DNA from 3 places in the Allochromatium vinosum DSM 180 genome. Region 2 is predicted to be linked to each of the others. Evidence: predicted binding sites of a transcription regulator. Region 2 holds the regulator's gene; each other region holds the start of a gene.
What was found. Region 2 encodes sigma-54, which starts transcription at its own class of promoters, with help from an activator protein. Its sites were predicted from a motif close to TGGCANGNTNCNTGCTT; they were not measured.
Positions count from the first base shown of each region.

Region 1: a site for sigma-54 is predicted at 7,587-7,603, ahead of ALVIN_RS04400 (TOBE domain-containing protein). Genes of this name have one in related genera too.
Region 3: a site for sigma-54 is predicted at 4,933-4,949, ahead of flgB (flagellar basal body rod protein FlgB). Genes of this name have one in related genera too.

Region 1 covers NC_013851.1:1,023,916-1,034,041, forward strand. Annotated here, with positions in the region: gene ALVIN_RS04370 (hypothetical protein) at 1-292, shown strand, start outside; gene ALVIN_RS04375 (sensor domain-containing phosphodiesterase) at 262-1,533, opposite strand; gene ALVIN_RS04380 (methyl-accepting chemotaxis protein) at 1,530-3,677, opposite strand; gene modC (molybdenum ABC transporter ATP-binding protein) at 4,081-5,166, opposite strand; gene modB (molybdate ABC transporter permease subunit) at 5,171-5,848, opposite strand; gene modA (molybdate ABC transporter substrate-binding protein) at 5,864-6,616, opposite strand; gene ALVIN_RS04400 (TOBE domain-containing protein) at 6,719-7,531, opposite strand; gene orn (oligoribonuclease) at 7,786-8,334, shown strand; gene lnt (apolipoprotein N-acyltransferase) at 8,304-9,848, opposite strand; tRNA gene ALVIN_RS04415 (tRNA-Met) at 9,961-10,042, opposite strand.
Region 2 covers NC_013851.1:3,218,509-3,228,634, forward strand. Annotated here, with positions in the region: gene ALVIN_RS14175 (KdsC family phosphatase) at 1-204, shown strand, start outside; gene lptC (LPS export ABC transporter periplasmic protein LptC) at 201-815, shown strand; gene lptA (lipopolysaccharide transport periplasmic protein LptA) at 824-1,324, shown strand; gene lptB (LPS export ABC transporter ATP-binding protein) at 1,321-2,046, shown strand; gene ALVIN_RS14195 (RNA polymerase factor sigma-54) at 2,122-3,612, shown strand; gene hpf (ribosome hibernation-promoting factor, HPF/YfiA family) at 3,645-3,965, shown strand; gene ALVIN_RS14205 (PTS sugar transporter subunit IIA) at 4,211-4,660, shown strand; gene hprK (HPr(Ser) kinase/phosphatase) at 4,685-5,638, shown strand; gene rapZ (RNase adapter RapZ) at 5,674-6,531, shown strand; gene ALVIN_RS14220 (PTS sugar transporter subunit IIA) at 6,528-6,917, shown strand; gene ALVIN_RS14225 (HPr family phosphocarrier protein) at 7,006-7,275, shown strand; gene ptsP (phosphoenolpyruvate--protein phosphotransferase) at 7,272-8,993, shown strand; gene mgtE (magnesium transporter) at 9,092-10,126, shown strand, end outside.
Region 3 covers NC_013851.1:773,274-783,399, forward strand. Annotated here, with positions in the region: gene ALVIN_RS03270 (flagellar hook-length control protein FliK) at 1-946, opposite strand, end outside; gene ALVIN_RS03275 (flagella synthesis protein FlgN) at 1,248-1,712, opposite strand; gene flgM (flagellar biosynthesis anti-sigma factor FlgM) at 1,754-2,059, opposite strand; gene flgA (flagellar basal body P-ring formation chaperone FlgA) at 2,166-2,903, opposite strand; gene ALVIN_RS03290 (chemotaxis protein) at 3,088-4,011, shown strand; gene ALVIN_RS03295 (CheR family methyltransferase) at 4,026-4,841, shown strand; gene flgB (flagellar basal body rod protein FlgB) at 4,985-5,392, shown strand; gene flgC (flagellar basal body rod protein FlgC) at 5,397-5,816, shown strand; gene ALVIN_RS03310 (flagellar hook assembly protein FlgD) at 5,856-6,566, shown strand; gene flgE (flagellar hook protein FlgE) at 6,606-7,916, shown strand; gene flgF (flagellar basal-body rod protein FlgF) at 7,943-8,683, shown strand; gene flgG (flagellar basal-body rod protein FlgG) at 8,711-9,502, shown strand; gene flgH (flagellar basal body L-ring protein FlgH) at 9,658-10,126, shown strand, end outside.

The sequences.
Region 1 (10,126 bases), 1.3 Mb from region 2:
TCCCAAAGGGCGAGCGTTCGGCGCCCGCGTGGACGAACTCGATGTCCTGCGGAGCGACCAGGACAACCCGCATGCCATCAAACTCTTCGCGGATATGGGTCCGGATGACATCGAGCGGGCTATCCGGATCGTGGTCGGCATCCCCGACGCATGGATTCGCCGGGTCATCCTCGACAGTGGCGGCAGCGGCAAGCTGGTCGAAAAGATGATTGCGCGTAAGGCGGATATGGCAGGGCGTTTGACGGCTCTCACTCGGTCTGGTCAGGCCGGCCAGTCCAGATCGACGCAATAGACCCGAGGCCCCGTGGCCGTGGGCAGCTGGATCGATAGGGTGACGCACATGTTGGCGCCGGTCAGTGAGAGGTACGGGCGGGTGACTTGCACCCGGTCCGGTTCCGCGATGGCCCGGCGAAAATACGGCTTGCGTGACCAGACAGCCCCTCGCGCCTCTGCCAGGGGTTGAAAGCGGGGGTCCGGCGTGCGCTTGGCCATCAGATTGTCGCCCAGTTGATGACCGTCGCCATCCAGGATGAAGCAGCGCTCCACGCGCGGCAGGCACAACAGTTCCTGGCAGGCCGCCTGCGGTGGCTGGCCGGCGGCGATGCGGCGGGCCGCCGTCTCGAAGACCTGTTCGTAGTGACGCAGCTCGCGCCGATAGCGCAGTGCCTCGCCGGTGGCGAAGGCGCGAAAGCGATCGCACAGACCGTCAGGGAAGCTGGCGTCCGCCTCGGTCGGTACCGATGTCGGACGGCCGAAGTAGTAGCCCTGCACGAAATCGATGCCGGCATCCATCGCGATCAGGGCCTGTTCCTCGGTCTCGATGCCCTCCATGACCACCAGGCTGCCCGATTCGTGCAACAGACTGACCAGATTGGGCAGCAGCCGCCGCACCTGCCGCTGCTGCGCCGCCTGCTCGATGGTGTTGCGGTCCATCTTGACGATGTGGGGTTGCAGACGCCAGATGCGATCGAAATTCGAGTGGCCGGCTCCGAAGTCATCGATGGCGACGAGGCAGCCCAGATCCCGGTAATAGTCGGCGGCCGGGACGAGTTGCTCCCGGTCATCAATGGCGCTCTCCAGGATCTCGATCACCACCCGATTGGGCGATAGGTCGTGTTCGGCCAGCAACTCGGCAAAATAGGAACCATGGTCACGTCCGTGGATGGACACCAGGGGACTGACATTGAGAAACAGCCAGCCCGTGTCCTCACCGGCGTCCAGGACGTTGCGGATATGCACCAGACGGCAGAGGCGATCCAGGAACACGCATTCCGGCACGTCCCGCGCGCGGCGAAAGGCGTCCGGGGGCGACACCGGCGCGCCTGTGTCGGTCTGCGCCCGCATCAGTCCTTCGTACCCCACCGGCCGCCGGTGGGTGATGCTGAAGATGGGCTGGAAGGCGCTGGTGATCTTCAGGTCGCCAAAGCGTCCCCACCACCGTCCGGTCTCCCGGAAGGAGTGGGCGGCGATGGCATGGCAGGCGGACGGCGGCACCATGGCCGTGTCCGCCGCCGCAGGCCGCTCCTGGCTCATGTGGACGACCTGCTGACCTGGAACTGACCCACCAGGGTCTGCAACCGCCCGGCCGTGGCTCTGACGCGCTCGACACTGCGGCTCAGGGTCTCCACCGTGGCGCGCATGATCCCCGTCACCTCGGCCACGGTATGAACGTCCTGCCCCTGCGACTCGCTGCTGTCGGCGACGGCCTGGATCAGCTGGAACAGATTCTCGACGATGTCGTGGATGCCGCTGTTGTCTGCGGCGGTGGCCTCGGCCAGACGCAGACCGTCCTCCACCCCCTGCATGCCGCCCTCCATGATGTTCACCGCCCGGCGCGCTTCGCCCTGCACGCTCTCGATCATGCGGCGGATGTCAGCGGTGGCGCTGGCGGTGCGTTCGGCCAGCTTGCGCACCTCGTCGGCCACCACCGAGAACCCCCGTCCCTGGTCGCCCGCGCGCGCCGCCTCGATGGCGGCGTTCAGCGCCAGCAGGTTGGTCTGGCCGGCGATCTCCTTGATCACCTCGACGATCTGGGTGATCTCCTCGGTGCGGGCGCTGAGGCTGCGGATGGTCTGGGCCGAGGCGTCGATGGTTTCGCGGATGCCGGCGGTCTTGCCCCGAACCAGCTCGAACTGGGCGCGGGTGTTGTCGACCACCTCGTCCATGGCCTGCCGCATGGCCTGTGCCGTCTCGGCCGCCTCACGGATGCGCAGCGTCTCCTCTTCCAGCGAGACCAGCATCCGTGCCACGGCCTGCGTGGCTGTCTCCGAGGTGGCCAGGGTGCTCTGGTTGTCGCCCAGCATCCGGGCGTTGGTCTCGCGTACCTGATGGGACGCGCTGATCACCTCGCCCACGGTGCCGTCCAGGTTGTCGATGAAACTGTTGATCCAGCGCCCCAGGTCGCCGGTCTCATCGCTGCGCAGCTGATCGGGTTGCAGGCGCTGGCGCAGATTGCCGCCACCTTCGGCGATGGCGCGGATCATCTCGGTCATGCCGTCCAGCTGTCGGCTCAGCTTGCGCGGGCCGGCGCGATGGAACGCGACCAGGCCCAACAGCACCATGGCCCCGGTGAGCGCCTGGGTGACGGCGAAAGGCAGCGCCAGCCACCCCAGCAGCAGATGACCGGCCCACAGGGTGCAGACGATGAGCAGGAACAGGCGCGTCAACCGAAAACCGATGGAGCGGCGCCGATAGACCTCCTCCAGGTCGCCCTCGCACATCATCCCCCACAGGTCCGGCGAACCCGGCAGTTGCAGGGTCACGCCCTTGCCGATGACCGGCACATGGCGGTAATCGGAATACCCCGGATAGGTGACGAAGAGGTTTTCACCCTTGGCGATGGTCTCCCGAACGCCTGGATGCAGGTGGCCGGTGGCCGGATCGGTGAAGCGCAGCTCCAGTTCGGTGTGCCGCGCGACCCGCACCGTACCCCAGTCGGTGCGCACCCCGTCCTTGAGGTTGTCGCCCAGGCTGAAGGTGCGGTCCTCGAAGCGCGAGCGCGACAGGGCGGTTCCCGGCGCAATGGCGGGATCGAAACGGGACTGCACCATGAACAGGTAGTTGTCGCCGGATTCGCGGTAGATGTGCCCGGCTTCGCGCTGGATCAGATCGCCCAGGACATCGTTGGGCACCCGGCCGCACACGCATCCCAGGCGCTGCCCCGCCTGTACGATGGGTTGATAGAACATCAGCGTCACTTCATCGTGGAAGCGCGACGAGGACGGTCCGATGCGCAGCGTGGTCTCGTCACGGTAGGGTCCATGCAGGAACGGCGCCTGCAGACCGGCCTGGACGGCTTTCGGGTCCAGATCGCGCTGGCCCTGACGATTTGGCTGGGTGGACGCCAGTACCCGACCCTCGGCATCGATGACGAACAGCTCCGAAAAATCCGGCATCTGGGCTTTCTTGGCCGCCAGCTCGCCGGGTTCGAGGCTGGGGAAGCCGTCTGCCAGGCGTTCGCTCAGCGCCGCCAGTTCCGCCCACTGGTGATTCGTCCATAAAGTCAGGATGCGCTTGCGGGTCTGCGCGATTCCTTCAAAGGACTTTTCCACCGCTGGATAGTGATCTCGGTTGAGCCAGCACGACCAGCCCATGGCCAGTTTTCCGGTCTTGCCAAACCAGGGCAGCCAGCGGCGCTCGCCGGCGCTCAGATTCATCTGTTCGCTTTTCAGGGTCATGAGAGAGTTTCGGCTTTTAGCCCTTATTGAGTGCACATACTTTTTTATGCACTATTAAAGCAATATTAAAGCCATAAATTAAATAATTGTTTGAGAAAACAATTTTTTTCAAGCCAGATCTGGGGTGCACTATTCGAAGGCGCGGCAAGGACTGCATGATGCAGGCGCTTCGCAAGCGCACTGTTTCGGTGCGTGCATTCGTGCACGTCAGCGCTGGTGGGCGGAAAGTGGTGCGCGCCTCCTGATTGAGGGTCCCCCTGAATTGCGTCCCTCAAGGATTGACGTAGACTGACGATCAAATCTTGGAAAGCACGATGCAGAAGATCCCGAAGCGGGCATATATGTTGCCTATGGCCTGATCCGTGGCCGGCATTCTTGCGTTGGGAGCGTCGGTCTTCCGACGTCAATCCATCAAGGCCACCGCCTTGACCTGAGCGAAGACGCTCTGGCCCTCATGCAGCCGTAGCCGGTCGCGCGAGTGGCGGGTGATGCGGGCCAGCAGCGGTGTTTTCTCGCCAGCTCCCGTGCAGAGCTTGACCAGCACCTGTGCCTGTTCGATCTCGCGCATCTCCAGGATGCGCGCGGGCAGGATGTTGAGGATGCTGGACGCTCCCGGTTCGTCCAGGGCCAGACTGACATCGCGCGCATGGATACGCACCCGCACCAGTTCATGGATGTCGCGATTGAGTCGCGCCACGCTCAGATGGCCGCCCTGGATCTCCAGCCGCGTCAGGGCATAGTCGTCGTCATGACTCAGAACCACGCCCTCGATGATGGCGCTCGCCTCCTGATCCTGAGCGAACGCGAGATCGAGCCGGCTGAACAGCTCGTTCACCGCCCCCTGGGCGCGCACGCGCCCCTGCTCCATCAACACCACGGTATCGGCCAGCCGCGCGACCTCGTCGGGCGAGTGGCTGACATAGAGCACCGGGATCTCCAGCGCGTCGTGCAGCCGCTCCAGATAGGGCAGGATCTCCTGCTTGCGCTTGAGATCGAGTGCGGCCAGCGGCTCGTCCATCAGCAGCAGTCGCGGCTGGACCGCCAGGGCGCGCGCGATGGCCACACGCTGGCGCTCGCCGCCCGAGAGCTGATGCGGGCGCCGGTCGAGCAGATGACCGATGCCGAGCAGCGCGACGGCCTGCTCCAGCGCCGCGCCGTCCATGGCGTTGCCGACGCGCTTCATGCCGTATTCCAGATTGCCGCGCGCAGTCAGATGCGGGAAGAGACTCGCCTCCTGGAACACATAGCCCAGCGGGCGCTTGTGGGTCGGCAGAAAGATCCGGTCATCCTGCCAGACCTCGCCATTGACGCTCAGACGGCCATCCTGGATCCGGATCAGCCCGGCGATCAGACGCAGCAGGGTCGTCTTGCCCGAACCGGAATGCCCGAACAGAGCCGTGACCCCGCGTCCCGGCAGTTCGAGATCCACGTTCAGCGTGAATTCCGGATAGTCGAGCTGGAAGCGGGCCTGGATGTGATCGGTCTTCATGGGGTCAGAAACGGCGTTGGTTGGGTTTGATGGTATAGAGTGCCAGCAGCACCAGGAACGAGAAGATCACCATGCTACCGGCCAGCCAGTGCGCCTGACCGTACTCCATGGCCTCGACATAGTCGTAGATCTGCACCGAGACCACGCGCGTGGCGCCCGGTATGTTGCCGCCGATCATGAGCACCACGCCGAATTCGCCGACCGTGTGGGCGAACCCCAGGACGGCGGCGGTCATGAACCCAGGCCGCGCCAGGGGCACCACGACGCTGAAGAAGCGATCCCAGGGACCGGCGCGCAGGGTCGCGGCCACCTCCAGCGGGCGCTCGCCGAGCGCCTCGATGGCATTCTGGATCGGCTGCACCACGAAGGGCATCGAATAAAACACCGAGGCGATCACCAGCCCCCAGAAGGTGAAGGGCAGCAGGCCGATCCCGATCGCCTGGGTGAGCTGGCCCACGGGACCATTCGGCCCCATGGCCAGCAGCAGATAGAAGCCGAGCACCGTGGGCGGCAGCACCAGGGGCAGTGCCACCACGGCGCCGACCGGCCCCTTCCAGCGCGAGCGGGTGCGCGCCAGCCACCAGGCGATGGGCGTGCCGATGAGCAGCAGCAGGAGTGTGGTCAGGCCGGCCAGACGGAATGTCAGCCAGATCGCCTGGATGTCGGCATCAGAGAAGCCCATGGCGCGCCCGTCCGGTCAGATCTCGTAGCCGAAGGAGCGGATGATGGCCTTGACCTTGTCGCTCTTCAGATAGTCCATCAGGGCGCTCGCCGCTGCATTGCCCTCACCGGTCTTGAGGATCACCGCGTCCTGACGGATCGGCTCATGCATCTCGGCCGGGACGACCCAGCCCGAACCCCCGATGATCTTGCCGTCTTTGAACACCTGTGACAGGGCGACGAAGCCCAGCTCGGCGTTGCCGGTGCTGACGAACTGGTAGGTCTGAGCGATGTTCTCGCCTTGGACCAGTTTGGGCGCGAGCATCTGATCGACCTGGAGTCCCTTCATGACCTCGACGGCGGCGGCGCCATAGGGCGCGGTCTTGGGGTTAGCGATGGCGAGCTTGCGGAACTTGTTACGACCCAGCACCTTGGCGCCATCTTTGATGAGCGCGGGATCGGCACTCCACAGCACCAGGGTGCCCGTGGCATAGGTGAAACGGGTTCCGGGTAGCGTCATGCCCTCGTCTTCCAGTTTGGCGGGCGTGGTGTCATCGGCTGCCAGGAACGCTTGGAAGGGGGCGCCGTTCGTGATCTGGGCGTAGAACTTGCCTGTCGAGCCGTAGGCGGCCTCGGCCTTGTGGCCGGTGTCCTGAGCGAAGGCCTCGGCGATGACCTTCATGGGGGCGGTGAAATTGGCCGCGACCGCGACCTGAACGGTCTCGGCCTGCGCGGTACAGGCGCCGGCGAGCAGGGCTAGGGCGGTGAGTGTCTTGGGTATGGTTTTCATGCGGGTTCTCCTGATCTGCAATCTTTTGACACGGATGAAGGGACGGCTATATCAATAAAGATATAACGGCTGGCGCAACAACGAATCGTTACAGCCAACCGCTCAATCCTTGACGGCCAGGATGACGTGCGGCGCCTTGATCAGGGCGCAGGCACGCTCGCCCACCATCAGTCCCAGATCGGTGGTGCTCTCATTGGTGATCATGGCTGTGAGTCGGGTTCCGCCATCGAGTGCCAGCACCACCTCGGTGTTGACCGCCCCCGTGACGATGTGCTCGATGACGCCGCACAGCCGGTTGCGGGCCGAGGTCTTGAGTCCGCCGTCCTCGGTGGCGAGGATGACGAAGGACGCCTTGATGAGGGCGAAGGCCTCGGTGCCGACTGCCAGGCCCAGCGCGGCGACGCTATCGTTGGTGATGATGGCGACCAGTGGATCACCATTGATGTCGAGCGTGACCTCGGCATTGACCGCGCCGAGCTTGATCGCAGAGACGACCCCGCGCAGATGGTTGCGTGTGCTGACTTTCATGCTCAATGTTCCCAAAAGTGCGTGAAAACGATCGAAATCCTGAATGCCCGTGCTCAGGCGCTCCAGGAAGCGCCGGTGCTCGCGCTCGGCGGCCTCGTAGACCGCGATCAGGCGTCGTCCCTCCTCGGTGAGCTCGGTCCCGCCGCCATGCCGCCCGCCGACCTGACGCCGTACCAGCGGCTGGGGCGAGAGATTGTTCATGGCGTCGACCGCGTCCCAGGCCTGTTTGTAGGACATGCCCAGTGACTTGGCCGCGCGCGAGATCGAGCCGGTTTCCGCGATGCGGCGTAACAGATCGATTCGGCCATGGCCGGCGAAGCGCTGCTGATTCAGATCCAGTCGCAGCGCGCCGCTGGTCTCCAGACTCTGTTCGAGGCTGTGCGTCATGATGGTCGATCTCCGAGTGGGGTGTTATATCAGAGACAATATAACGCAGATCGTTGAGCAAGTTTGAGGCCAAGGTCAACGAGGCTTCGAGGGTATCGCGGAGTTCGGTCCCTTGGGGCGGCTTTCTGGGCCGGCGAGGCGTGTTGCGCGGGCCGTCGATGTTCGAACATGGTGCGCGCGGCACGTAGCTTGACCGACAATGATGCGACAATGTGCCGGACATCGAACCGAACCATCGCATGGGCCCGAAACATATGAGCAAGAGCGAGCACAACCTGATCTGGATCGACCTGGAGATGACCGGGCTGGACCCCGACCACGATCGCATCCTGGAGATCGCGACCCTGATCACCGACAGTCAGCTCCGGGTGCTGGCCGAGGGGCCGGTGATCGCGATCCATCAGGACGAGGCAATTCTGGCTGGTTTGGACGACTGGAATCGCGAGCATCACGGCGCCTCGGGGCTGCTCGATCGCGTCCGCGTCAGTGCGCAGCGTGAGGCTGAGGCCGAGGCGGCCACGCTCGCCTTTCTTGCAGAGTACGTTCCGGCCGGCGCTTCGCCGCTGTGCGGCAACAGCATCTGTCAGGATCGGCGCTTCCTGGCGCGCTGGATGCCGCGTCTGGAAGCCTATTGCCACTACCGCAATCTGGACGTGAGCACGCTCAAGATCCTCGCCCAGCGCTGGGCGCCTGAGGTGGCGAGCGGTTTCAAGAAGGCCTCACGGCATCTGGCGCTCGACGACATCCGCGAATCCGTCGACGAGCTGCGTCACTATCGCGCCCATTTGCTGAAGATCGACTGAAGCAGACGGCGAATGTTGTGCCGGCCGCCGAGCAGCAGCAGGGCCAGGGCCAGCCCGACTGCCGGCGCGTTACCGAACCGGCTGAAAGGCGTAGCACCCTGGCGCGGCTGGATCTCGGCCGTGACCGCACCGCGCACGAAGGCCGGCAGGGTGTCGATCAGGCGACCGCGATGGTCGATGATGGCCGAGATCCCGGTATTGGTGGCGCGCAGCAGATCGCGCCCGGTCTCCAGCGCCCGCATCCGTGCAATCTCCAGATGCTGCGGCGGGGCGAGTGAGTCGCCGAACCAGGCATCGTTGCTGACGTTGATCAGATAGGCGGCCTCGGGCAGCGCTTCGATCACCTCGGCCGGAAAGACATCCTCGTAGCAGATCGACACCCCGGCCCGGTGTGCGCCCACGCTCAGCAGCGGGCGGCGGTCGTCGCCGGGGCTGAAGTCCGACATCGGGATCTCGAACAGCCGCACCAGCGGCCCGAGCCAGGACTTGAAGGGCAGAAACTCACCGAACGGCACCAGATGACGCTTGGCGTAGAGATCCTCCTGACTCCCGATCGCCAGCAGTCCATTGAAATAGCGTCCGCTCTCCAGATCCATCACCGGCAACCCGAGCACGAGTTCAGCGCCCTCGGCGCGCACCTGCTCGGTGAGCGGGTCGAGCAGGGGTGCGCGAACTTGGTGCAGAAAATCGGGCAGGGCGGTCTCGGGCCAGACGATCAGATCCGAGTCCAGGTGCTCCAGGGTCAGATCGACATAGGTCTCGCCGATCATCAGGCTCGCCTCGGGGTCCCATTTGATCGCCTGCGGAATGTTGGCCTGGAGCACGCTGGCGCGCAGCGGCGGGCCGGACGGCTCGGTCCAGTCGACAGCGCTCAGTCCGGCCCCACCGATCCAGATGGCCGCCAGCGCGATCCCGGCGCCGATCCGCGCGCGGTGACGCCAGCGGATCGCACACCACAGCAGCCCGCCCGAGAGTGCGACCAGCAGGCTGAGGCCATGCACGCCTAGGATCGGCGCATAGCCGGCCAGCGGTCCGGCGATCTGACCATAACCCAGACTGAGCCAGGGGAAGCCGGTGAACAGCCAGCCGCGCACCCATTCGAGCAGGACTGTGCTCCCTGGGAGCAGGATCAGCGGAGCGACCCAGGCCGGCCCTGGGTCCAGGCGCCGGACCAGCCAGCCGGCCGCGCCGCTGTAGAGCGCCATGACCGCGATGAACAGCGCCGTGAGCAGATGCGCGACCCAGGCGTCCATGTTGCCGAATTCATTGAGGCTGATCCGGATCCAGAACACGCCGAAGCCGAACAGGCCCGCGCCGAACAGCCAGCCGCGCCAGAAGGCGCTTCGTGGACTGGCGGTGACGAGCGACTGATGGAAAATCGCCATGGCCAACATGGCGACCGGAAACAGCGAGAAGGGTGCGAAGCTGAGCACCATCAGCACGCCTGCGCCGAGCGCCAGCATGGCGGGCGGGATCGGGAGGCGTGCGAGACCCGCCTTGGGTAGAGACATCATGGGGATCGCCATCGGACGGATTTGGAGGCGCCGTTTCTATCAGTCGCGCGTCCGATGGTCAAACGAAAGAGCCGATATTAACGCTTGCTGATATCGGCTTTTATGAATTCGATGGTGGCTATGCCCTGACTCGAACAGGGGACCCTCGCATTATGAGTGCGATGCTCTGCCAGCAAAAAAGCGACTTGAGAGCCTGTTTTATCTTCTAGGTACCAATTCAGGTACCAGTGCACTGTAACGTGTGCTAATGTTTGGCCATGCGTAACCACGCCAGTTGA
Region 2 (10,126 bases):
TATGTCGGCGACGACATCATCGACCTGCCGGTGATGCGCCGGGTCGGGCTGGCGATCGCGGTCGCCGACGCCGATCCACGGGTGCGTGAGCTGGCCCACTGGCGCACCACGGCACCGGGCGGACGCGGCGCGGCACGCGAGGCCTGTGAATTCATCCTCGACGCCCAGGGACATCTCGAACCCCTGCTGGCCTCCTACGCATGACCCACTTCGCCGAGCGTCAGTATGGAGCACGCCGCCAGTGGCTGCTCGGGGCCGGCTTCGTGCTCCTGGGACTCGGCGCCTGGTGGCAGCTTCGCTCCCTGCCCGAGGACGATGGCGTCCGCGCACCGCGCGAGCGGCGGCCGGACTATAGCGTCCAGGGGCTCGCCGCCCTGGAGACCGACGCCAGCGGCCAGCCGAGCCGGCGTCTGAGTGCCGAGCGGCTACGCCACTATGCCGACGAGGATCTCTCCGAACTCGATGAGCCGCGTCTGGTGCTCTATCGGCCCGACGGGCCGCCCTGGTTCGCTCAGGCACGCCTGGGGCAGGTGCAGGCCGGCGGTGATCAGGTGCGCCTGACCGGCGCCGTTCGGTTCGACCGCGAGGCCGACGCCACCAACCGCCCGGTCCATCTGCAAACCGAAGCCATGGACATCTGGCGCCAGACCGGACTGGCCGAGACCGATCTGCCGGTGCGTATCGACAGCGACGGCGACTCAGTGACCGCCAACGGGATGAAGCTGTGGTACCTGGAAGACAGCTCGCGCACCAGCTTCCATGGCCGCGCCCGCATCCGGCTCTCACCCGAACCCGAACGCCAGCCAGCACCATGAGGCGTCCCATGTTCTCCAGCTTTTCCAAGTGGCCGCCGCTCCTCGGCCTCCTGCTCGGCCTCGGTCTTGGCACGCATGCCTGGGCGCTCGAAGCCGACGCCAGGCAGCCGATCTACATCGAGGCCGACGAGGTCGAGGTCAACGAGGCCAACAGCACCAGCGTCTATGTCGGCCATGTCCAGGTCGACCAGGGCAGCATGCGCCTGCTCGCCGACCATGTGACCGTCTACCATCGCGAAGATCGTCAGCCGCGTCTGATCATCGCGCTCGGCCAACCGGCCCGCTACAAGCAGTTACTCGACGACGACCAGGGCGAGGTCCAGGCCTTCGCCAAGCGCATGGAATACGACGCCGACAAGGACGAGCTGGCGCTGATCGGCGAGGGTCTGCTGATCCAGGGCGAGGATCGGCTCACGGGCGAACGCATCCTCTACGACCGGGCCAAGGCGCGTTTCCGGGCCGGCGGCGCGGGCCGGGTCAAGATCACCATCACCCCGGACGAGTCATGAGCGGTCTGCGCGCCGAACACCTGATGAAGCGCTACGGCAGCCGCCAGGTGCTCCAGGACGTCAGCGTCCGGGTCGAGCCGGGCGAGGTCGTGGGCCTGCTCGGACCCAACGGTGCCGGCAAGACGACCTGCTTCTATCTGATCGTCGGTCTGATCCAGGCCGACCAGGGCCGCATCCTGCTCGACGAGCGCGATCTCACCCGCCTGCCCATGCACGCGCGGGCGCGGGCCGGACTGAGCTATCTGGCCCAGGAGCCCTCGATCTTCCGCAAGCTGAGCGCACGCGAGAACATCCTGGCCATCCTGGAGACGCGACGCGACCTCAGGCGCGCCGAGCGCGAGGAGCGCTGCGAGCATCTGCTGGAGGATCTGGGCATCGCGCATGTCGCCGACTCGCTCGCGCTCAGTCTCTCGGGCGGCGAGCGCCGGCGGCTGGAGATCGCGCGCGCCCTGGCGGTCGAACCCTCGGTGATGCTGCTCGACGAGCCTTTCGCCGGTGTCGATCCGATCGCCGTCGGCGACATCAAATCCATCGTCACCCATCTGCGCGATCGCTCCATCGGCGTGCTCATCACCGACCACAACGTACGCGAGACGCTCGCCATCTGCGACCGCGGCTACATCATCGGCGGCGGCACCGTGATCGCTGCCGGCGAGCCTTCAGAGCTGCTGGCCAACCAGCGCGTGCGCGATGTCTATCTGGGTGCCGATTTTTCCATGTAGACTAGACTCAAATTACAGGCACCCTTATTGCTCAAATCACGTTAGACGGAACACAGCCGGACGCCAACTCGATCGATGAAGCCATCCATTCAGCTTCGACTCAGTCAGCAACTCACCATGACGCCACAGTTGCAGCAGGCGATCAAACTGCTGCAACTGTCGACGCTCGAGTTGCAGCACGAGATCCAGGAGGCGCTCGAAAGCAATCTGATGCTGGAGGAAGGCGAGGAATCCGAGCGTCTCGACGCCGGCGTGCTGGAGGACGCACGTCTGCCCCGGCTCGACGACGACCGCTTCCAGACCGACGAGACCCCGTCCGAATCGCCCCTGGAGCGCGAGGTGCGCGCCGAGTCCAACGAGATGCCGGAGGAGTTGCCGGTCGACACCCAATGGGCCGACGTCTTCGATGGCTATCTGCCGGCGACGGCGTCGGGTTCGAGCGACGACGCCGACTACGACCCGCTGCTGCACCGCTCGCGCCCGCAGACGCTCTGGGATCATCTGACCTGGCAGCTGAACCTCAGCCGCCTGAGCGAGCGCGACTTCATGATCGCCCAGGCCGTGATCGACGCCATCGATGCCGACGGCTATCTGCGCGCCGACGTCGGGGAACTCGTGGCCACCATCGACGATCCCACGATCGGCGCCGATGAGGTCGAGACCCAGATCCACCGCGTCCAGTCGCTCGATCCGGCCGGCGTCGGCGCGCGCGACCCGCGCGAGTGCCTGCTGATCCAGTTGCGCCAGCTGTCGCGCGAGACGCCCTGGCGCGATCTGGCCATCGCCGTGTGCGAGACCGGATTCGAGCACCTGCCGCGCGGCGACGTCACCGCCCTCGCGCGCCTGCTCAAGGAAACCGAGAGCGACCTGACCCGCGCGCTCGACCTCATCCGCGGACTCCATCCGAAGCCGGGCCGCTTGATCGAGGAGACGGCCTCGGAGTACGTTGTCCCCGACATCTTCGTGCGCAAGAAAGAGGGCCGCTGGCAAGTCGAATTGAACCCGGACATCACCCCCAGACTCAGGGTCAATGCCGACTATGCGCGTCTGGTGCGGCGCGCCGACCAGAGCGCCGACGGCCAGACGCTCAAGAGTCACCTGCAGGAGGCACGCTGGTTCATCAAGAGCCTGGCGAGCCGCAACGACACGGTGCTGCGCGTGGGCGCCAAGATCGTCGAGATGCAGCAGGACTTCCTCGAACATGGCGACGAGGGGATGCGTCCCATGGTCCTGCGCGACATCGCCGAGGCACTGGAACTGCACGAGTCGACCATCTCGCGGGTGACGACACAGAAATACATGCATACACCACGAGGCACCTTCGAACTCAAATATTTCTTCTCGTCCCACGTCAACACCACATCTGGCGGCGAATGCTCGTCGACGGCGATCCGCGCCCTGATCCGCAAGCTGATCGCGGGAGAATCCCCGCGCAAGCCACTCAGCGACAACAAGATCGCCGAGGAACTGGCGAATCAGGGCATCGACGTCGCACGCCGAACAGTCGCCAAATACCGCGAGGCCATGGGTATCCCAGCCTCGAGTGAGCGCAAACGCCTGGCTTGACAGGCCGTTTGAATCTTTGAAGGAGTCCAATGATGCAAATCAATCTGACGGGTCATCACATCGACGTCACCGATGCGCTGAAGTCCTATGTCGACAGCAAATTCGAGCGTCTGGCACGCCACTTCGACCACGTCATCAACGCCCATGTCGTCCTGAGCGTCGAGAAGCTCGAGCAGAAGGCCGAGGCCACGCTCCATGTCAACGGCGGCAAGGTCTTCGCCGACTCCGTGCACGAGGACATGTATGCGGCCATCGACGGCCTGATCGACAAGCTCGATCGTCAGGTCATCCGCTACAAGGAGAAGAAGAGCAGCCATCGCGGCGGAGCCGTCAAGGTGGCCGAATCCGAATGAACCCGGCCACTCCACTCCCTTGGAAGCCGTGTCTTCCGAGGTGATGGATGCAACGCCCGTCACACCTCGAGGGCCGGCACCACCGGCGTTCGAGGTGTCTTTCATCGAGACGGCACCGGCCACGTCCGTCCGCCCGAGGTACCCCAATCCATGACCAGCATCGAATGCCGGCGGCATCCTGGTTGGATCAGCCATCACCCCCTGGCCGCCCGCGCGCGCGTCAGTGGTTAGCAGGAGTTGGAGCCATGTTAGGCCCTGACCTGATCAACGAAGCCCGTATCGGATGCGGCCTCGAGATCGCGAGCAAGAAGCGCCTGCTCGAGACGCTGGCCGAGCTGCTCGCCAGCGATCATCCCCGACTTCAGACCGAAACCGTCTTCGAGCATCTGCTCGAACGCGAGCGTCTGGGCAGTACCGGACTCGGCCACGGTATCGCCTTGCCCCACGCGCGCATGAAGGACGTCGGTGAGGTGGTGGGCGCCTTCGTGCAGACCGTCCAGGGCGTCGATTACGACGCCGCCGACGGCGAGCCTGTCGACCTGGCCTTCGCGCTGCTCGTGCCCGAGGCGGCCAACGAGGAGCATCTGCGACTGCTCGCGCATCTGGCCAGCCTGTTCAGCGACCCGAACAGGCGGGTTCGACTGCGTGAATCCGGCTCGCGCGCCGAGATCCTGCGTGTCCTGAGTGCCTTCTAGGCCCATGCACCCCAGTCGATTCACATGATCGACAGCCTCCAGAGCGTCGTCGCCCAGACCGGTACCCAGCTCAAGCTGCGCTGGCTAACCCCTGAGCCCCAGCCCCCCCGCCCGTTGCGCGGGGCGGATCCGGGGCAGTCGCTGATCGGCTCGCTCAATCTCATCCATCCCAACCGACTCCAGGTCGTCGGTCCGCCCGAGCAGACCTATCTGGCGGCACTCGGGCGCACCGCCCACGACGAGACGCTCGACAAGCTGTTCGCCGACCGACCGGCGGCCATCATCCTGAGCGACGACATCGCCCCGACGTCCGATCTGCTGGAGCGCGCCCGCGCCACCCGGACGCCGTTGCTCGGCTCCACGCTGGGCGATCAGGAACTCATCAACCATCTGCGCTACTTCCTCACCCAGGCCCTGGCCGAGCGCAAGACCATCCACGGCGTCTTCATCGAGGTGCTGGGCATGGGGGTGCTCCTGATCGGCGCGCCGGCCGTCGGCAAGAGTGAGCTGGCGCTCGATCTCATCACGCGCGGCCACCGGCTGATCGCCGACGACGCGCCGCGTTTCGCCCGCATCGCGCCCGAGGTGATCGAGGGGAGCTGCCCGGAGACGCTCAGGGACTTCCTGGAAGTGCGCGGACTTGGAATCCTCAACATCCGCGCCATGTTCGGCGAGGGCGCGGTCCTGCGTGACAAGACGCTCAATCTCGTCGTCGATCTCCAGCCGCTGGCCCAGCCCGAGCTCGAATGCATCGACCGGCTCACCGGCAGTCTGTCGGCCATGAACGTGCTGGGCGTGGCCATCCCCAAGATCATCATGCCGGTGGCGCCGGGCCGCAATCTGGCGATCCTGGTGGAAGCGGCCGTCAGGCACCAGATCCTGCGCATCCGCGGTTATGACGCGGGCGTGGACTTCATCGACCGCCAGGCGCGCGCCATCCGCCTGGATCGGCCGGATCCCCCCGTCGCCCGAGACTGATCCCGAACCCGATCGCTCGACAGGAGGCACGCCCCATGCAAATGATCATCCTCAGCGGTCTGTCCGGTTCCGGCAAGAGCATCGCGCTCCACACGCTGGAGGACATGGGCTTTTACTGCATCGACAATCTGCCCTTCTTCCTGCTCCAGGATCTGGTGCTCGGGCTGCACGAGACGCTCGACGAGGCCTTCGGCAAGACGGCGGTCGGCATCGACGCACGCAGCAATCCCGAGGCCCTGCGCCACCTGCCCGATCTGGCGAGCGCGGCGCGCGAGCGCGGGATCGACTGTCGCGTGCTGTTCCTGGAGACCCAGCTGGAGATCCTGATCCGGCGCTACAGCGAAACGCGGCGCCGTCATCCGCTCACCAACAACGACCGCTCGCTGCGCGAGGCCATCCAGCTCGAACAGGAGTTCCTGGAACCGGTGCGCAAGCGCGCCGACCTGGTGATCGACACCACCCAGACCAATGTGCATGAACTGCGCGATCAGGTGCGTGGCTGGCTGCTGGGCGGGGAGTCGCCCCGGATCTCGATCCTGCTCAAATCCTTCGGTTTCAAGCATGGCGTGCCGCCCGACGTCGATTTCGTGCTCGACGTGCGCTGTCTGCCCAATCCGCACTGGGAGACCGAACTGAGGATGCTCACCGGACTCGATCCCGAGGTCGCGCGCTTCCTGGAGTCCAGCGCCGAGGCGCTGAACATGCGCGCCGACATCCTCACCTTCTTCGAGCGCTGGATCCCGCGTTTCGAGACCGACGGACGCAGCTATCTGACCATCGCCATCGGCTGCACCGGCGGCCAGCATCGCTCGGTCTACATGACCGAACGGCTCGGCGAGCACCTGGAGTCGCTTGGCCACAAGGTCATCGTCCGCCACCGGGAACTGGCGTGAGCGTCGGTGTTCTGCTCGTCACCCATCGTTCGCTCGGAATGGATCTGCTGCGCATCGCCGGCGAGATCCTCGGCCAGACACCGGTCGGGGTCGCCTGCTGCGAGGTGATCAACGACACGCCGCCCGAGGAGATCCTCCGTCACTGCCAGCAGCTGGCCGCGACCATCGATCAGGGCGAGGGTGTACTGGTGCTGACCGACCTCTATGGCGCCACGCCGGCCAACATCGCGTATGCGTTCGCCGGCGCGCATGCGCACGTACGCGTGGTCAGCGGTCTGAACCTGCCGATGCTGCTGCGGACTCTGAATTACGCCGCACTCGATCTCGACGCCCTGACCGAGAAGGCTCTCAGCGGCGGTCGCAATGGCGTGCGCGGCAGCGACTGAAGCGCGCTCGATCCGAATACCCTCACGCCGATTCAAACGCCTCCACAGGCGATTCAGGTACTACTCTTAGCCAGAAGGATCACATCGGATGATTCGCCAAGAACTCGAGATCCGCAACAAGCTCGGTCTGCACGCGCGGGCGGCCGCCAAGCTGGTGCAGTGCGCCAATCGCTTCGAGAGCGAGGTCACGGTCGAGCGCCGTGGCCAGAGCGTCAATGGCAAGAGCATCATGGGCGTCATGATGCTGGCGGCCAGTCAGGGAACCACGGTCGTGGTGGAGGCTACGGGCGCGGACGAACAGGAGGCCATGACGGCCATCGAGCAACTCATACTGGACCGCTTCGGAGAACCAGAGTGACCCTCGCCTTCCAGGGCATCGGCATCGGCACCCCGAACTCGATCGCACTGGGTCCGGCCTTCGTCGACATCCGTGGACAGGGGGGCGTGACCCACGCACCGATCGGTGCCGATGAGATCCAGGACGAGATCGCCCGTTTCGATCTGGCGGTCGAGGCCGCGCGCGGCGCGCTCAAGCGGGTACATGCCCAGATCCCGCCGGACACGCCGATCGAGATCGTCGAGTTCATCGACACCCATCTGCTGATGCTGGAGGATACGGCGCTCATCGACGGCGTGCGCCATATCGTGGCCGAGCAGCTGTGCACCGCCGAATGGGCGCTGCAACGCCAGCGCGATACCCTGATCGCGGTCTTCGACCGCATGGACGATCCCTATCTGCGCACGCGCCGCGACGACATCGAGCACGTGGTGCGCCAGATCCAGATCTTCCTGCGCGGCGAGCCGAGCGAACCGATGCTCGCCGAGCGGGATCTGGCCGGTCATGTCGTGGTCGCGCGCGACCTGATGCCGGCCGATGCCATCCTGCTGCATCATCGCGGTGCCGTGGCCTTCGTCACCGAGTACGGCGGTCCCATGTCGCATACCGCGATCCTGGCGCGCAGTCTCGGCGTGCCGGCGGTCATGGGGCTGCACGACATCAGCCGCTATCTGCGCGCCGGAGAGTTGCTGATCGTCGACAGCGCGAGCGGGACGGTCATCGCCAATGCCGACGCGCAACTCGTCGCCGACTACCGTCGGCGACTGCGCGAGATCCAGGTGCGCCAGAGCCGACTGCGCACGCTCGTCGACCGTCCGGCCCGCACGCGCGATGGCGTGGAGATCCGGCTCCAGGCCAATCTGGAGCTGGCCGAGGACGTCGAGCTGGCCAAGGCCAATGGGGCGCACGGAGTCGGACTCTATCGCACCGAGTTCCTCTACATGAACCGCGCCGACCTGCCGGACGAAGAGGAACACCTGGCCAACTACAGCGCCATGCTGGCCGATCTCGACGGCCGGCCCATCACCATCCGCACGCTCGATCTCGGGGTCGACAAGCACAGCGAGGCCCTGGCCCGGCCCGGCTCGAACGTCAGCAATCCGGCGTTCGGACTGCGCGCCATCCGGCTCTGCTTGAAGGAGCCGGAACTGTTCCGGCCCCAGGTGCGCGCCATCCTGCGCGCCTCGGCGCTCGGCCCGGTGCGGCTGATGCTGCCGCTCGTCACCAGCGTCCACGAACTCGACCGCGCCCTGGCCATCATCGCCGAGCTCAAACGCCAGCTCGACCGCGACGGACTGGACTATGACGACGCCATGCCGATCGGGGCCATGATCGAGGTGCCCGCCGCCGCGCTCACCGCGCACGCCATCGCGCGCCGGATGGATTTCCTGTCGATCGGCACCAATGACCTGATCCAGTACACCCTGGCCATCGACCGCCTGGACGATGCGGTCAACGACCTCTTCGACCCGGCGCATCCGGCCATCCTGCGTCTGATCCGGCTCACCATCGAGGCCGGACGCGCGCTCGACGTCCCGGTCGGGATGTGCGGCGAGATGGCCGGCGATCCGCGCTTCACCCGGCTGCTGCTCGGCATGGGACTGCGCGAGTTCAGCATGCAGCCCGGCGCCCTGCTCGACTCGGATGCCGACACCCTGGCCAGACGCGCCGACCGGCTCTTCGCTCGACTCGACGAGTCCGACTCCACCGATCTGCTCGCCGCCTTCGATGCTGCCTGAACCTGCCTGCCCTCGCCGCGAACTGGTAGCATAGTCGTCTCCCGGCTCGTACCGGGCGATCCGGCCTCCCGACTCAGCGACCGCGCCAGCAGGTGACCATGAGCCTTCCCGCGACCTCCATTGCCGACAACACGCGCCTCGAGGATCTGCGTCGCGTCCTCGAACAGGGCGCGGTGCGTCAGGCCGCGCGCATGCTCAATGCCCTGCAACCGGCCGAGATCGCCCACCTGCTCGAATCGCTGCCGCACAAGGAACGCGAGCTGCTGTGGAACCTGGTCGATGCCGAATACGACGGCGAGGTGCTGGCCTATCTGCACGACGACGTGCGCGAGCAGCTCATCGCCCTGATGGATGCCGGCGAGCTGATCGCCGCCATCGGCACCCTGGACACCGACGACCTGGCCGACCTCATCCAGGATCTGCCGCTGGCCATCACGCGCGAGGTGGTCAAGTCGCTCGATCAGCAGCGGCGCGACCGGCTCGAAAAGGCGCTCTCCTATCCCGAGGACAGCGCCGGCGGTCTCATGAACAGCGACACCGTAACCGTGCGTCCCGAGATGACGCTCGACGTGGTGATCCGCTATCTGCGCCGGCTCAAGGACGGACTGCCGGACATCACCGACAACCTGATCGTGGTCGACCGCAAGGGCCGCTATCTGGGCGTGCTCTATCTGACCGACCTGCTGACCCATGACCCGGAGGACTCGGTCGCGGAGGCCATGACGCTCGATGTGCAGGCCATCCCGGCGACCTGGAGCGCGCGCGAGGTCGCCACCCGCTTCGAGCAGCACGACCTGGTGACGGCGCCGGTGGTCGACGAGGAGGGCAATCTGCTCGGACGCATCACGGTCGACGACGTCATGGACGTCATCCGCGAGGAGGCCGATCATCAGTTCCTCGGTCAGGCGGGCTTGTCGGAGACCGAGGACATGTTCGCACCCGTGATCCTGAGCGCGCGCCGCCGCGCGCTCTGGCTGGGGATCAATCTGCTCACGGCCTTTCTGGCCGCCTGGGTCATCGGACGCTTCGAGGACACCATCCAGCAGATCGTGGCGCTGGCGGTATTGATGCCGGTGGTCGCCAGCATGGGCGGTATCGCAGGCACCCAGACGCTCACGCTCGCCATCCGCGGA
Region 3 (10,126 bases), 1.1 Mb from region 2:
TGGGCAGGTCGAGCCGCAGGCGCATGCTCCAGGTGTCGTGCTGCGTGTCCCCGCGCGCCTGTTCACGCCGGATGTCGGCCTCCAGCGCCTGGAGTCCTGAGGGGGTTCTGAAGGGCAGTTCCAGCAGCCACTGGGTTTGTCCGGGGGTGTTGTCGAGCGACTGGAGCTGCTTGGTGACGACCTGTTTGAGCATGCCTTCCACGTCGCGCGCCAGACTGGCGGTGCGATGAGTGTCCTGTGCGGGGCGATGCGCCGCCTCGGTCGGCTTGTCCCCGGTCGTCACGGGTGGAGCCGGTTCCGGCGGCGCTCCCGGCCGTGGGGCGGCGGGCGCGCCCACGGGCGTTGGCGGTGCGCCGGTTTGAGGTGGGCTGGGTTGAGGCGCAGCACTCATATCGGGACGGCGACCAGCCGCCGCCGGCACACCGGGAGGCGGCAGGCCGGGAGTGCGCGTTTCCTGGACCCGCAGGCGTTGTGCGAGCGTGAGCAGTTGTGCCTTGAGATCGAGCCGCAGTCCGTTCGAGTGGGCCGGGTCGATCGCCGCTTGCGCCAAGAACGATTCCAGCCAGACTCCGGAGCGGCTGACGGCGGTTGCCAGTTGCTCGGGGTCCGTCAGCTCGGTGACGGTGGCGAGTTGAGCGATCAATGTGGTGACGGCGCGTTGGAGCTGGAGACGGCCGTTGGTCTCAGTGTTGGTGGCGCTCGTCGGGGCCGTGATGGGCGTGCCGGCGATCTCATCGGCCAGTTGCACCGCGATTCGATCCAGCGTGGCCGCGACCGGACGTGACTCGGGCCAGTGCTGCCGGAACTGCTGTCCCAGCCACTCACGCGAGCCGGCCCCCGAGGCGGTTGGCGGACCCGGCATGGGCATGGGGCGATCCGCTACCGAAACGAGCTTCAACACCAGTGTCGGACTGGTGGCGACGACCTCGGCGCGCAATGTCGGCATCGCGCCCGATCCCGGGCGTTCATTGGCTGTGGCTTGAAGTCCGTTTGCCGGCAGGGCTGTGGTCAATTGCGCCCGGACACTGTTCGTCCAGCCGCCTGTCCCTCCGACTGGCCGCAGTCGCGTTTCGATCAGTTCGGGAGTGATCGAGCGGGCCGGCATGAGTTCGACCTGCATTCCGACCTGGAGTCGGCCGGTCAGCGCGTTCGCTGTCGAGTCGAGCGCCCGGCCTCCGATCGGAGGATTCGCGCCGGAGCCGGAGGGCGGGAGGCGCGTCGGCTCGCTCATGGATGCTCCGAGCGCCTCACGCCTGGCTGATGGTGCGTCCGCGCTGACCGCTGGAAGCGGCCCGGCCCCGTGGGTCATAGGTGGCGCCGGTGTCCTCGCCCTTGAGCAGTCGCAGGGTCATGGCGACACGTCGCTGGTCTCGCTCGATCAGACGGGCGTTGTCACTATTGAGCCGATCGCAGCGGCGTGTGTGGTCGAGCAGGGTCGACCAGCGGGTTCCGAGTTGGTCGGCCTGATCGTGGGCCTGGATGAATCGCTCCAGGCCATCGGGCGTGAAGCCGAAACCAGCGGCCTCGATCCAGCGTTTCTGCTGCGCGGTCTCGTTCTCCAGGCGGGCCAGGAGACCTCGCTTGGCATCGACGATCTGCTGGAGTCCATCGGGATCCCTGGACTCGATCGCCCGCAGTTCATCCAGCATCAGTTCCGCGAGTCGGCGCATGTCCTCGATGGACCTGTCGAGTGACGCGACGAATGCCCCCATATCATTCGCGCCTGATGCCTGACTCGGATCGTTCCGGGCGTTCAAGTGAACACGCCCTCAAAGTCGAGAATGCTCTTGGCCAGACGCTGATTGTCGATCGTGTAACGACCCTCGGCGATGGCCGACTTGATCTCGGCCACGCGGGTCTTGTCGATGGGGGCATCCTGCGCGCCTCCACGTAAAGAACTCAGGGTCTTGGCCGTATCTGTGAGTGTGACGGATTCGCCCGCCGCCTCCTTGGGCGTGACCGGAGTTTGATCGGCTTGCAAGGGACTGCCACGCGGCTTGCCCCCTGCCGCCGGTCCATCGGTGCGCAGGTTGTTTCCAATGGGAAGCTTGATATCCATGGGCTGAGTCCAGAGTCGATTGGGGTACGCCTATGAATATCGGCGATGGGTTGGAAAACTGTAGAGCATGATTGGATCTTCGTCGTTCATTGACGCTGGTTTACCATCATAATGCGACGCGCACGGCACCGGAAGGTTCGACATAGCCTTCGACGATCCGTTTCGACGACGTGTTGCGCACCCGGATGCGCTCACCTTCGACGCCATTCTCCAGGGCGGTTCCCTTCATCCGCACGACCAGACCGGGGCGTGCCGAGAAGAGTGTCACCTCCTGGCCGCGTTCGACGATCCGACGCTGGGTGACGTGGGCGCTGGTGAGCACCTGGCCGGGCATCAGACGACGGCGCGAGGCCAGACCGACGACGTCACTGGCCTCGGTGAAGTAGCCGTTGGTCAGGGTCGAGACGGCCTGACGCTCGATTCGGATGTCGTCGGGACCGATGACCTGTTGACGACTGATCGGACGTTCGAGTACCACGACCGGCAGATGACGCTCGATGCGTGCCGGGACGAACAGTGACCAGCTCACAGGGTCGGAGCAGCGAACATTGATGGTGGTATGGCCATCGGTGCGTGCCCCTGGGGCGAGTTGAGCGGTCGGTGGGTGGGCGCAGCGTGTCAGTTGCAATCGGCTGTCGAGTTGCCCGATCTCGATCAGGGTCTCCTGATCGGGGGACGTGCCGGCCGTTGCGGCGGCGAAGGCGCGCGCGGTGTTCAGGATGCGTTCCACGGGTTCGATGTCCGACCCCAGGGCGGGCTGGAGCAGTCCGGCCGCGATCAGGGCGCATCCGATGGTGCGCGCTCGAAGGCGGGACTGGAACGTCTGGGTCGTCGTCACTGTCATGATGCGGCTCCTCGCGTGGCTGACTTGGCTGAAATCATGCATGAACCGCGCCGGCTCACAGCGGGTGCTTGGCGGACGAACGGTCGATGTCGAGCGCGTCGAGCCGCTTCGTGGCTGCTACACTGGCCATCGGTGGTTGTGAGGCGGGCCTTTAGCGAATGACATCAATGAGGGTGTGGGTGAGATGAGTCAATTTATCGAGGATATCGATCAGCGAACCCGCCTGGTCGGACAGAACCGCATGGAACTGCTGCTGTTCTATCTCGGTGGTCGGCAGATCTTCGGCATCAATGTCTTCAAGGTCCGCGAGGTCATCGCCAAGCCGACCCTGAGACATCTGCCAGGCTCCAGCCCCATGGTCTGCGGTGTGGCCAACATCCGCGGACGCACGGTCTCGGTGGTCGATCTGGCGCGCGCCATCGGTTTCGATCCGCTCCCGGTCGATCAGAACAACGACGCCAAGGTGATCGTGACCGAGTTCAACCGTTCGGTACAGGGTTTCTGGGTCTCGGCGGTCGACCGTATCGTCAACGTCAACTGGGAGACGGTCAAGCCGCCCCCGCGCGGCACCGAGCGCGAGAGCTATCTGGTGGCCGTCACCGAGGTCGATGGTCAACTGGTCGAGATCATCGATGTCGAGCGTGTCTTCGCCCAGATCAACAATCTCTCGACGGACGTCTCGGCCGAGGTGCAGAAGTTGGCCGAGGAGGTTCCGCACGACAGGCGCATCCTGGTCGTCGACGACTCGCTGGTGGCCCGCAAGCAGATCGAGCGCGCCATCACGGCGCTGGGGTTCCGCACCGAGAGCCGCTCCGACGGCAAGGCGGCGCTGGAGTATCTGGAGGAACTGGCGGAGGCCGATATGGTCGATGCCTCGATCGAGCTGGTGATCGCCGATATCGAGATGCCGCGCATGGATGGCTATACCCTGACACGCAAGATCCGCGAACATGCCAAGCTCAAGCATCTGTGCGTGATCCTGCATTCTTCGCTGAGCGGTCAATTCAATGTCGATATGGTCAAGCGGGCCGGGGCCGACGATTTTCTGGCCAAATTCGATCCGAACGAACTGGGGGCGACCGTGCTCAAGTATGCGCGGCATGATTGATATGGGGCGGGTTCGTGATTGACGCGCAGGATTACGCCGAGTTCGCTCGGTTTCTGTCAGAGTGCTGCGGCCTGGTGCTGGGCGAGAACCGTCAGTATCTCGTCGCCAGCCGTCTGTCGCGTCTGCTCGGCGAGTTCGGCTATCAGAAGGTCGAGGATCTGTTGCGGGCGCTGCGCCAGTCGGGCAATCCGACGCTCAAGTCGCGCGTCATCGACGCCATGACGACCAACGAGACCTCCTGGTTTCGCGACGGCTATCCATTCGAGATCCTGCGACAGGTGGTGCTGCCCGAGCTGGAGGCGCGCAAGAAACCCATCCGCATCTGGTCGGCGGCCTGTTCCAGCGGCCAGGAGCCCTACAGCATCGCCATGGTGGTCGCCGAGTGGGAGTCGAGCTTTCCGCCCAAATCCTCGCCGGTCAGCATCCTGGCCACGGATCTGTCCGAGAGCGTGCTGGCCGAGGCCCGCAGCGGTCTCTATGACGGGCTGAGCATCGTGCGTGGCCTGACACCGGAGCGGCGTCAGAAATATTTCGACACGCTCGAGAACGGCCATCGCATCAAGCCCGACATCCAGCGCCGGGTGCGCTTCCAGAAGCTCAATCTGATGGATTCCTTCAGCCTGCTGGGCAAGTTCGATGTCGTCTTCTGTCGCAATGTCCTGATCTATTTCTCGGCCGACACCAAGCGTCGGATCTTTGACGGTATGGCGCGGCAGATGGATCCGGGTGGCTATCTCTTCGTCGGTGCCTCGGAGTCGGTGAGTTCCTACACCGAGGCCTTCGAGATCGTGCGCACACCTCAGGGCAGCCTGCTGCGGCGCCGGCCGTAGACTCCAGGGTGCCACGATTCGCGCCGAGCCTACCGGAGGTTCGGCCTCTCTCCTCCGGGATGTCCGTCCCGGCGTCCTGACTGTCATTGTCTGGCATGTTGTTTGCAATTCAGCAGACAACCCTCGTTGCGGATGCCAGTGCCATGAGTCTCTCGCTCGACAAAGCCTTTGGAGTCCTGCCCTCGGCGGTGCTCATCAAAGCCCGTCGGGCAGAGCTGTTGGCTTCCAATCTCGCCAACGTCGACACGCCGAATTACAAGTCGCGCGATTTCCATTTCACCGAAGTGCTCGCCGAAGTCGAGGGAATGAGCAATCGGATGAAGCTGGCGACGACCCGCGCCAATCATTTGACCAACGAGATCGACAAATCCAGGGCGCTGGAGCCGGAGTTGCTCTATCGCATCCCGGCGCAACCCTCGCTCGACGGTAACACCGTCGATCCGCAGCTCGAACGCGCTGCTTTCACCGAAAACACCACGCACTATCAAAGTACGCTCGAATTCCTCGATCGTCGCGTGTCGAGTCTGCGCAAGGCGCTGAGTAAGGAGTGATGTCATGAGCGATCTGTTCCGTATCTTCAATACATCAGCCTCGGCACTGACGGCACAGTCCGTGCGGCTCAATACCGTAGCCTCGAATATGGCGAATGCCGCCATGACGGCGTCGACAGCCGAGGATACCTATCGTGCGAAACACGTTCTTTTTCAGACCGTGATCGATCAGGAAGATCCCAATGGCGTGGCCATGCCGGTGCGGGTCGCGGGCATCGTCGATGACGAATGTGAGCCGATCCCGACCTATGAACCCAATCACCCCCATGCCAATGAAGAAGGCTATGTCTTTCGGCCTGCGATCAACGTGGTCGAAGAGATGGCCAACATGATGTCGGCCTCGCGTAGCTACGAAGCCAATGTCGAGGTGCTGACGACTGCGCGCTCTCTGTTGCAGCGCACACTGCAAGTCGGTCAGAGCTGATCGGGATAACACACGAATGATGGCCCAGGAGCCTTCACCATGACTGCATTGACCACGGATTATTTGAACAGCCTCGGGTTGACCGGCTATAACACCACGAATTCGACCACCGGAACCGCTGCTGGCACGGCTTCCACCGGGAGCGGCAACAACGCGCTGGGTCAATCGGATTTTCTCAAATTGATGATCACCCAATTGACCAATCAGGATCCGACCAACCCGGTCGAGAACGAAGATTTCGCCTCTCAAATGGCGCAATTTTCGACCCTGACAGGCATCGAGGAGCTGACGAGTTCATTCGAAACGCTTTCCAAGACCCTCTTGCAGGGTCAAACCGTTGAGGCGGCAACACTGGTCGGTCAAAGCGTTCTGGTTCCGGCAAGCAAAGCGGACGTTTCGGCGGGGCAGAAAGTAAGTGGAGCGGTCGATCTGACGGCTTCGGCGACTCAGGTTTCGGTGAACATCCAGGATGCGACCGGCCAACTGGTTCAAACCCTGGATCTGGGCAACCAGAGTGCCGGTCTGATCGATTTCGAGTGGGATGGGTTGCTGGCGAACGGTTCGGCGGCGCCGGCTGGCACCTATTCGTTCAGTGTCACCGCTCAGCGCAATGGTCAGACCGAAGCACTCGAAACACTACTCGATGGTCAGGTCAAGAGTGTCTCCCTGGACAGCGGTACGGGCGCACTCATGCTCGATGTGCAGGGTCTGGGTTCAGTTGGTTTTTCAAGCCTCAAACGTGTCGGTTAGTGATCTGGTCCTTCAGGCATCACAGCAGGAGATAATCTCATGTCTTTTAGTATCGGGTTGAGTGGCCTGCAAGCCGCTGCAAAAGATCTCGAAGTCACCGGCAACAATGTCGCCAACTCCGGCACCATTGGTTTCAAAAAGTCGCGCGCAGAGTTTGCCGATATCTACGCCTCTTCTTTCTACACCTGCGTCAATAAATCGGCTGTCGGTGTCCGATTGGATGCGGTGACTCAGCAGTTTTCTCAGGGGAATGTCGAGCTGACTGACAATACACTCGATCTAGCCATCAATGGTGAAGGTTTTTTCGTTTTGAACAGTGAAGCTGGCCAGGATGGAAAGGTGTATACGCGCAATGGCGCCTTTCAGGTCGATCGAGATGGCTATGTCGTCAACTCTTCAGGACAGCGCTTGCAAGCCTATCCGCCGACGACGCCCAATAGCGCTGTATCCGCATTCGATACCGGAAAGCTGGAAGACATTCAGTTGCCGTTGGACAATATGGCGCCGAAGGCCACGACGGAGGTCGAGTTACAGGTCAATCTCAATTCCGATGAAACAGTTATAACCGGAACGACTCCTCCAGGGCCGGCATTTGCATTTCCAACGGCCCCGGCTACTGATGTTGATCCCACGAGTTATAACTGGTCGACAACTTATCAGGTCTACGACTCTCTGGGCAAACCCCGAGATGTGACTATGTATTTTGTCAAAACCGCTCCAGACAACTGGGCGGTCCATGTTGGCATGCGTGATTCGGCTGGCGTCATGCAGGACGTAGGCGGCGGCACAAATACAGCTATCTTCACGGCCGCCGGTGTATTTGATACCGCCACCTCGACTCCAAATCCAATTGCTGTCTCAGTGGGGCCATTTTTGACTCCACCGGATGACAATGGGGCTGGGGCTTTGGCGTTCTCCATCGATATGTCGAATTCGACCCAATATCACAATTCCAGGAACAACCTCAATGATGTGACTCAGGATGGTTATACCAGCGGCACGCTCAGCGGATTCGATGTCGATGCCGACGGGGCCATCTTTTCTCGCTACTCGAATGGTAAGTCCTATGTTTTAGGGCAGGTGGCGATGGCGAATTTCAAGAACCCTCAGGGTCTACAGCAACTCGGCGATAACAATTGGGGCGAAAGCTACAATTCTGGCGAGCCTATCTATGCGGCGGCTGGGGACGGGCGGTTGGGCAGCATCCAGTCCTGTGCGCTCGAAAATTCCAATGTCGATCTCAGTCAGGAACTGGTCAATATGATCACGGCTCAGCGCAATTATGAAGCCAACGCCAAAACCATTTCGACATCTGATCAGATGACCCAGACCATTCTCAATATCCGTTGATATAGCGATCGTGCGGAGGCTGAACCATGGACCGTTTTCTCTATCTCGCAATGTCCGGCGCCAAAGAGACGGCCTATGCGCAGTCGATCAACAACCACAACCTGGCCAATGCCAACACGACGGGTTTTCGTCAGGCACTGGCCTACGCCTACACCGCACCGGTGCGCGGTCCCGTCTACGACTCGCGCGACTATGTGCAGGTCGGCAATCAGGTTCTCGATTTCTGTCCGGGAACGCTCCAGTCGACGGAACGGGATCTCGATGTCGCCATCCAGGGCGAGGGCTTTCTCGTGGTCCAGACCGAGGATGGCGGCGAGGCCTATACCCGAGCCGGCAATCTGCAGATCGACGCTACGGGGGTGCTGCGCAATGAACGCGGGCTGGCGGTGCTCGGCGATGGCGGCCCGATCACTATTCCGGAGTACGAGAGCCTGAGCATCGGTACGGATGGCACCATCACCATCCGGCCCGCAGGGGCCGCGCCCAACGCGCTGGCGGCCGTCGATCGGTTGCGATTGGTCAATCCGGATACCCAGAATCTGCTGCGCGGTGAAGATGGCCTGATCCGTGCTCAAGATGGAGAGCCGGCCGTGGCGGACGCCGGTGTTCGCGTCATCAGCGGCATGCTGGAGACGAGCAATGTCAACACCGTAGCCTCGCTGACCCGAATGATCGAGCTGTCGCGTGCCTTCGAGACCCATATCAAGATGATGGAAACCGCCAGTAGCAACGAGAAGAATCACAACCGCCTCCTGGCGATCAGTTGAATCTGGCGGAGCCTTTGGGAGCAGATCATGAATCAAGCGCTTTGGATCGCCAAGACCGGGCTCGACGCTCAGCAGACCCGGATGTCCGTGGTCTCCAACAATCTGGCCAACGTCAACACCACAGGTTTCAAGAAGGGGCGCGCCGTCTTCGAGGATCTGATCTATCACAGCTGCCGCCAGCATGGCGCCCAGGCCACTCAGGAGACGCAGCTTCCATCCGGGTTGACGATCGGCACGGGCGTGCGCACCGTGGCGACTCAGAAGCTGTTTGCACAGGGCAATTACATTCAGACTGGCAACTCGCTCGATATGGCCATCGAGGGTCAAGGCTTCTTTCAGATCCTGATGCCGGGTGGCGAGATTGGTTACACCCGCGATGGGAGCTTTCAGCTCAATGCCGATGGCGAGGTGGTGATGTCCAATGGCTATGCCTTGCAGCCGGCTCTCGTTATCCCGGCAGATGCCGAGAGCATCACGATCGGCAAGGACGGCACCGTCTCGATCAAGCAGCCGAATCAGGTCGGCGAGGTTCAGATAGGCCAGATCCAGCTGGCCAACTTCATCAACCCGGCCGGCCTGCAACCGATCGGCGAGAACCTCTTTCGCGAAACGACGGCCTCCGGGGCTCCTCAACAGTCCAACCCGGGTGAGAATGGCTTCGGAAGTCTGGTGCAGTGCTCGCTCGAGACCAGCAACGTCAACATGGCTGAAGAGCTGGTCAATATGATCGAGACCCAGCGCGCCTATGAGGTCAACTCCAAGGCGATCTCCGCCGCTGACTCGATGCTCCAGTTCGTCAATAACAATCTGGCGCGTTGATCCTGGCTGATTGGTGCGATTGCTGCTTGTCTGATACTGAGCCAGCCATCAAGGCGTCGGATCATCGACGCGGTCTGGTGTCGATCATCCGGCTGACCAACTGTCGTCGCGATCATGATCGGGCCCCAAGGTTCAACACGAGTCGCTGGAAACCCATGAACCCTTACTCGAAAACACTGAGTAGCCTGCTGGTCGCTTTCGCGCTCTCCGGCTGCGCTACCCTCAATCCGCCCAAACCAGGCGATTCAGCGGAATATCGCCCGGTCGCGCCGCTCGAGCCGCGTCCGGCGTCCGCCAACAATGGCGCGATCTTTCAGCCGGCGCTCGGTGCGGCCCTGTTCGAAGATCGCAAGGCTCTGCGCGTCGGCGATCTGGTGACGGTGATGCTCAACGAGAAGACAAACGCCAAGAAATCGTCAGCGACTTCGACCGCCAAGGATTCGAACGCCACGATGGATGTCGGCAATGTCACGATCGCGGGCAGAACCGTGCTCGCGGCGGACGCTCAGCTGCTCGGACTCTCGTCCAAAGCTGGACGTACCTTCGACGGCTCGGGAGATTCCAGTCAGAGCAACCAGTTCAGCGGCGAGATCACGGTCACGGTCGCCGAGGTGCTGCCCAACG